One region of the Janthinobacterium sp. 17J80-10 genome, then DNA from elsewhere that is predicted to be linked to it. Evidence: predicted binding sites of a transcription regulator. Region 1 holds the regulator's gene; each other region holds the start of a gene.
What was found. Region 1 encodes LexA, which represses DNA repair genes until DNA is damaged. Its sites were predicted from a motif close to ACTGTATNNNNATACAGT; they were not measured.
Positions count from the first base shown of each region.

Region 2: EKL02_RS06740 (DNA topoisomerase IV subunit B) is a predicted target of LexA. The motif match lies at 1,208-1,225, and genes of this name have one in related genera.
Region 3: recA (recombinase RecA) is a predicted target of LexA. The motif match lies at 1,319-1,336, and genes of this name have one in related genera.

Region 1 is NZ_CP035311.1:2,948,135-2,950,404, reverse strand. Features, by position in the region: gene EKL02_RS13240 (RNA methyltransferase) at 1-513, shown strand, start outside; gene lexA (transcriptional repressor LexA) at 698-1,369, opposite strand; gene rpsF (30S ribosomal protein S6) at 1,607-1,975, shown strand; gene priB (primosomal replication protein N) at 1,993-2,270, shown strand, end outside.
Region 2 is NZ_CP035311.1:1,490,473-1,492,742, forward strand. Features, by position in the region: gene EKL02_RS06740 (DNA topoisomerase IV subunit B) at 1-1,185, opposite strand, end outside; gene EKL02_RS06745 (VWA domain-containing protein) at 1,300-2,270, opposite strand, start outside.
Region 3 is NZ_CP035311.1:1,144,473-1,146,742, reverse strand. Features, by position in the region: gene recX (recombination regulator RecX) at 1-1, opposite strand, end outside; gene recA (recombinase RecA) at 74-1,174, opposite strand; gene EKL02_RS05155 (circularly permuted type 2 ATP-grasp protein) at 1,491-2,270, shown strand, end outside.

The DNA of each region.
Region 1 (2,270 bases):
ACGGGGTGCAATTTCGCCGCTGCGGTGAGCGCCCGCTTGCGCGAATATTCGCCACCGCTGGTGACGCCGCGCGCGCTGGCCGAACAACTCGCCGGTGATGCCGGCTTGCAGGCAGCATTCCTGTTTGGTAACGAACGTTTTGGTTTGCCGAACGAAGCGGTGGAGAAATGTAATGTCCTGATCAACATTCCCGCCAATCCCGATTATTCCTCGCTCAATCTCGCGCAGGCGGTACAGGTGCTCGCCTATGAAGGCCGCATGGCGGCCACCGACGGCAAGCTGGCGGCAAGCGGCATCGGCTTCAAGGGGGAAGCGGCCAGCGTCGAGCAGATCGAGGGCATGTATGCCCACCTCGAGCAGGCACTGGTGGCAATTGATTTTCTCAACCCGGACAGCCCCAAGAAGCTGATGCCGCGCATCAAGCGATTATTTTCACGGACAGCGCTGGAAACCGAGGAAGTCAACATCCTGCGCGGCATGGCGCGCCAGATATTGGCAATGAAGAAATCCTGATAAAAATATGCCGCTCCGGCGTGGATTCCCTGGGAAATCCGCAGGCATCCCGCGCCAAGTGAGAGGGGAAGCGCAAAATGCCTGCATCGCTGGAACGGCACTAAAAAACGATCATGAATCGTTGCTGGTTGGACTGTTGAATCTAATCAATAGTTCCTATTTGCAGGTGTTTTAATTCCAAATATTAATTCCAGTTACGCAGCAATCCGACCGCCAGGCCTTCCAGGGCAAAGTCTTCCTGGTCGGGATTGACGCGGATCGGCTTGAAATCCGGATTTTCCGGCAGCAGTTCAATCACCGCCCCGGTTTTCTGGTAGCGCTTGACAGTGACATCGTTGCCCAGCCGGGCCACGATGATTTGGCCATTGCGGGCGGCATCGATTTTTTTCACGGCCAGCAAATCGCCGTCGAGGATGCCGGCATCGCGCATCGACATGCCGCGCACCTTCAGGAGGTAATCCGGCTTGGCGGCAAACAGAGCCGGATCGACGTTGTAGGTGCTCTCGATGTGTTCCTGCGCCAGGATCGGCGAGCCTGCGGCGACGCGGCCGACCAGGGGCAGGCTCAATTGCATCAGTGCCGGGTGGGGCAGCGCCATTTGCGCGGGACGGCTGCGTGCCGGCCGGGCAGCGCTGCCCGTGCCCTGATCGCGCAGGCGGATGCCGCGCGAAGTGCCGGGCGAGAGCTCGATGGCGCCCTTGCGCGCCAGCGCCTGCAAGTGCTCCTCGGCGGCATTGGCCGAGCGAAAACCCAGTTCGGCGGCAATTTCGGCGCGGGTCGGCGGAAAACCGGTATTTTCAATGGCTTCGCGGATCAGGTTGAGGATTTGTTCCTGGCGTGCGGTTAATTTCAGCATGGCGGCAATCCGGATGTTGGGGGGAGGTGCGCTGTTTGGATAAACAGTCTGTATTTTTATACAGTGGACGGGCGAATGCAAGCCTTATTTGCATGTAATTCTGTTTAGAAACTTGGGTAAGGGCTTGAAAGGCTTGAGTTTTCTTTCAATACAAGGCAAAATCTTGGGTTTTCCTCTTCCCACACTCGTCTTGACGCCGAGGTGGGCAATTCGTCAATCTGTCCATAAGGAGATTACATGCGTCATTATGAAATCGTATTTATCGTGCATCCGGATCAAAGCGAGCAAGTGCCCGCCATGATCGAGCGCTACAAAGGTATCGTTACCGCCCGCGGCGGCAAGATCCACCGCGTGGAAGACTGGGGCCGCCGCCAAATGGCTTACCAGATCGACAAGCTGGCCAAGGCACATTACGTTTGCCTGAACATCGAGTGCGACGCCGAGACCCTGGCTGAAATCGAAACCGGCTTCAAGTTCAACGACGCTGTCCTGCGCCACCTGACCGTGCGTCTGAAGAAGGCTGAAACCACGCCGTCGCCGATGATGAAGGCCGTGCAGAAGGAAGACGCCGCCAAGAGCCATCGCAGCGAAGCGCCTGCCGCGTAATTGACGAAGCAAGGGGCGTGAACCGGTTCGAACTGCAAGCCAGCATTGCCGAGCGCGACGTCATGCGCTACACACCGGCAGGCATCCCGATCGTGAATGGCAAATTGCTGCACACATCGAGGCAAATGGAAGCAGGTGTGGAAAGGCTGGTTGAATTCGAAATTGCCGCGCTTGCCGCGGGCGAGATTTCGGGAAAATTCAAGCAGGCTGAACTAGGTGAAACATACCAGTTCGGCGGTTTCCTGGCACGCAAGAACCGTAATAGCAAAAGCCTCGTGTTTCACATACTTGATAT
Region 2 (2,270 bases), 1.5 Mb from region 1:
CTGGGCTTGCTTGATGACCAGTTCGGCCAGCTTCTTGCCGTAGTCGACGTGCTGGTTCAACCACAATTCCAGCGAGGGCCGGGCGAAACTCGACACCAGCCGCACCGCATCGCGCGAATTCAGGCGCTCCTTGGTCTGTCCCTGGAATTGCGGATCCAGCACCTTGGCGGAAAGCACGAAGGAGGCGCGCGCGAACACGTCTTCCGGCAAGAGCTTCACGCCCTTGGGCAGCAGCGAATGCATTTCGACGAAACTCTTGACCGCGCCGAAGAGGCCTTCGCGCAGCCCCGATTCATGGGTGCCGCCCGCCGATGTGGGAATCAGGTTGACGTAAGACTCGCGCACCACGTTGCCATCTTCGGTCCAGGCCACCACCCAGGCTGCACCTTCGCCCTCGGCGAAACCTTCGGCGTCGGCGCTGGCGTATTGCTCACCCTCGAACAGCGGGATGACCGGCTCGGCGCTGGTGGATTGTGCCAGCGATTCGACCAGGTAGCCACGCAAGCCCTGGTCATATTGCCAGGTTTGCGTGTCGCCATTCCTGGCGTTAAACAGGGTAACTTTCACGCCCGGCAGCAGCACTGCCTTGGAGCGCAGGAGGCGCTGCAATTCGCTCAGCGGGATCGTTGCCGCATCAAAGTACTTCGGGTTGGGCCAGGCCGTGACCTTGGTGCCGGATTTTTTTTCATCCTTGCCCGGTGCGCGGGATTTCAGCTTTTCAATGACATCGCCATCGGCGAAGGCCATGTCATGGACGCGGCCTTCGCGCCATACCGTGATTTCCAGGCGTGTCGACAATGCATTCGTAACCGATACGCCAACGCCGTGCAAGCCGCCCGAGAAAGAATAAGCGCCGCCGGAACCCTTGTCGAATTTGCCACCGGCATGCAGGCGGGTAAAGACGATTTCCACGGTCGGCACCTTTTCTTCCGGGTGCAGGCCGACCGGAATGCCGCGGCCGTCATCTTCGACGCTGACGCTGCCGTCGGCATTCAGGGTGACCAGTATATTCCTGGCAAACCCGCCCAGCGCTTCATCCGAGGCATTGTCGATCACCTCCTGGATGATGTGCAGCGGATTTTCCGTGCGGGTGTACATGCCCGGGCGCTGCTTGACGGGTTCGAGCCCTTTCAGGACCCGGATCGATGATTCGCTGTAATCGGATGTGGTTTTTTTGGTGGCCATGCAGGGAATGTAGTGCAAATAAACTGTTTATTTGTACAGTAAAAATTGTACAGCCAACAGATTACCCTTTTCCAGCAATTTGTGCATGCCTTAAATTTCAGGCACGGGGCTTGTCTATTTGCTCAGCATGCGCATGCCGCGCTCCAGCCCGTCCAGGGTAATCGGGAACATCCTGCCCTGCAGGATCTTGTAGATGATGGCAATCGACTGGCGGTATTGCCACAAGCCTTCCGGCTCGGGATTGAGCCAGATATGTTTTGGAAAGGCGTGGGTAAACCGCTGCAGCCAGGCCGCACCGGCTTCCTCGTTGTTGTATTCCACCGAGCCACCCGGCTGCAGGATTTCATACGGGCTCATGGTGGCGTCGCCGACAAAGATCAGCTTGGTGTCCGGGGTGTACTTGCGCAGCACATCCCAGGTCGGGAAGCGTTCGGCATGGCGGCGCCGGTTGTGCTTCCAGAGATGATCGTAGACGCAGTTGTGGAAATAGAAGAACTCCATGTTCTTGAATTCCGAACTCGCGGCGGAAAACAGTTCTTCGGTGCGGGCGACGTGGTCATCCATGCTGCCGCCCACGTCCAGCAGCATCAGCACCTTGACATTGTTGCGGCGCTCCGGCCGCATGCGGATATCCAGGTAGCCGGCATTGTTGGCGGTGGCGCGGATGGTGTCGTCCAGCGCCAGCTCTTCCTGGGCGCCATCGCGGGCGAACCGCCGCAGGCGCCGCAACGCCACCTTCAGGTTGCGCGTGCCGAGTTCGCGCTCGCTGTCGTAATCGCGATAGGCGCGCGCTTCCCAGACCTTGACTGCGCTGCGGTTGCGGCTTTCGCCGCCGATGCGGATGCCTTCCGGATTGTGGCCGCCATGGCCGAATGGCGACGTGCCGCCGGTGCCGATCCACTTGCTGCCGCCTTCGTGGCGTTCCTTCTGTTCTTCCAGCAGTTCGCGCAGCCGGTCCATCAGCTTGTCGTAGCCAAGCTTTTCCAGCCGGGCGATTTCTTCCGGCGTCAGCTCGCGCCGCATGCGCTGGACCAGCCAGTCCAGCGGGATCTGGGCATTTTCCTCGAAGGTGGCGGCGATGCCCT
Region 3 (2,270 bases), 1.8 Mb from region 1:
TCAAGAATGAATGAAAAAAGCCATGGGCAGTGCCATGGCTTTGAGGGTAGTCCCGCGGGCAGCCCCGGCGGCCTTATTCTACTTCCTTGCTTTCCTTGTCCTTGCTGTCCTTGCTGCCAGCTTTCTTGGGAGCTGGTTCAGCACCCTTGACCGGTGGCAGCAGCGGCACGCCCAAGGCAGCGCGCACCTTGTTTTCAATCTCGTACGCCAGCGCCGGATTTTCTTTCAAGAAATTGCGTGCATTGTCCTTGCCCTGGCCAATCTTTTCGCCATTGTAGCTGTACCAGGCGCCCGACTTGTCGACAATCTTGGCTTCCACGCCCAGATCGATGATCTCGCCTTCGCGCGATGTGCCTTCGCCATACATGATGTCGAAATGCGCTTCCTTGAACGGCGGGGCCACCTTGTTCTTGACAACCTTGACCTTGGTTTCATTGCCGATCACTTCATCGCCCGACTTGACCGAGCCGATCCGGCGGATATCCAGGCGTACCGAGGCATAGAATTTCAGCGCATTGCCACCGGTGGTGGTCTCCGGGCTACCGAACATGACGCCGATCTTCATGCGGATCTGGTTAATGAAAATGACCAGGGTATTGGTGCGGTTGATCGATCCGGTCAGCTTGCGCAAGGCTTGCGACATCAGGCGCGCCTGCAGGCCCGGCAGCGAATCGCCCATTTCGCCTTCGATTTCGGCGCGCGGCGTCAGGGCCGCCACCGAGTCGACCACGATCAGGTCCACGCTGCCCGAACGCACCAGCGCATCGGTGATTTCCAGAGCTTGCTCGCCAGTATCCGGTTGCGAGATCAGCAAATCCGACAGGTTGACGCCCAGCTTTTGGGCATACGTCACGTCGAGCGCATGTTCGGCATCGATAAAGGCGCAGGTGCCACCAATTTTTTGCATCTCAGCAATAGCTTGCAGCGTCAGCGTCGTCTTGCCGGAAGATTCCGGGCCATAGATTTCCACCACGCGGCCGCGCGGCAAACCGCCAACGCCCAAGGCAATATCCAGACCGAGCGAACCGGTCGAGACCACTTGCACTTCCTCGACCACTGCGCCGTCTTCCATGCGCATCACGGAACCCTTGCCGAACTGCTTTTCAATTTGCGCCAGGGCGGCAGCCAGAGCTTTGCTCTTGTCCAGATTGGGGGCGTACTTTTTGTCGTCCATAGGTCTCTTTCGAAAATGGCTGGCAATAATCGTTTGTCAAAAGTGCAGCGAATTTGCGGCTTGCCTGCTTACATACAAAACATTGCACAAAACACCGGATGCAGAAACAGCATCGGGATGTGCGCTTTCAGCTGGTGAAACAGTACTGTATAAACAAACAGTGATTTTTGCAAGCGGAATTTGCAGTCGCAGCAAAAAATATTCAAGTGCATGAATAAAGGCGAAACCGCCCTTCTTTGGTGCATTTTGGGCGCAATCCGGACTTTTTGCTTGGCATGCTTCTTGTTACTTAGCAGAAAAGGACGGCAAGTACACCATGACAAAATTTTTCGATGAAATGTACCGCGATGAGGCGGGATCGGTGCGGCCGCATTACGGCGAATTCGAGGCCTGGCTGGCAGAACAGGCCAGCGATACCATTGCCCGCAAGCGTGCAGAAGCGGATCTGGCATTCCGGCGCGTCGGCATTACCTTTGCCGTGTATGGCAATGATGCCGGCACCGAGCGCCTGATTCCGTTCGATATCATTCCCCGCATCATCCCGGCCGCCGAATGGGGACAGCTGGAAAAAGGACTGACGCAACGGGTGCAGGCGCTGAACATGTTCATCCACGATATCTATCATGCCCAGCATATCGTGCAAGCCGGCGTCATCCCGCCCGAACAGATTTTCCGCAACGCCCAGTACCGCCCCGAGATGCAAGGCATTAACGTCGCATCCGACATCTATGCGCATATTGCCGGTGTGGATATCGTGCGCGCGGGGGCCGGCGAATTCTACGTACTGGAAGATAACCTGCGCGTGCCCTCGGGCGTGTCTTACATGCTGGAAGACCGCAAGATGATGATGCGCCTCTTCCCTGAACTGTTCTCGCGCCACAAAGTGGCGCCGATCGATCATTACCCTGACCTGCTGCTGGATAACCTGCGCTCGGTCGCGCCGGCCGGCGTCATCGACCCGACTGTCGTCGTACTGACGCCGGGGATGTATAACTCGGCCTATTTCGAACATGCCTTCCTGGCGCAGCAAATGGGCGTGGAACTGGTCGAGGGCCAGGACCTGTTTGTCAATGACAATGCGGTATTCATGCGCACC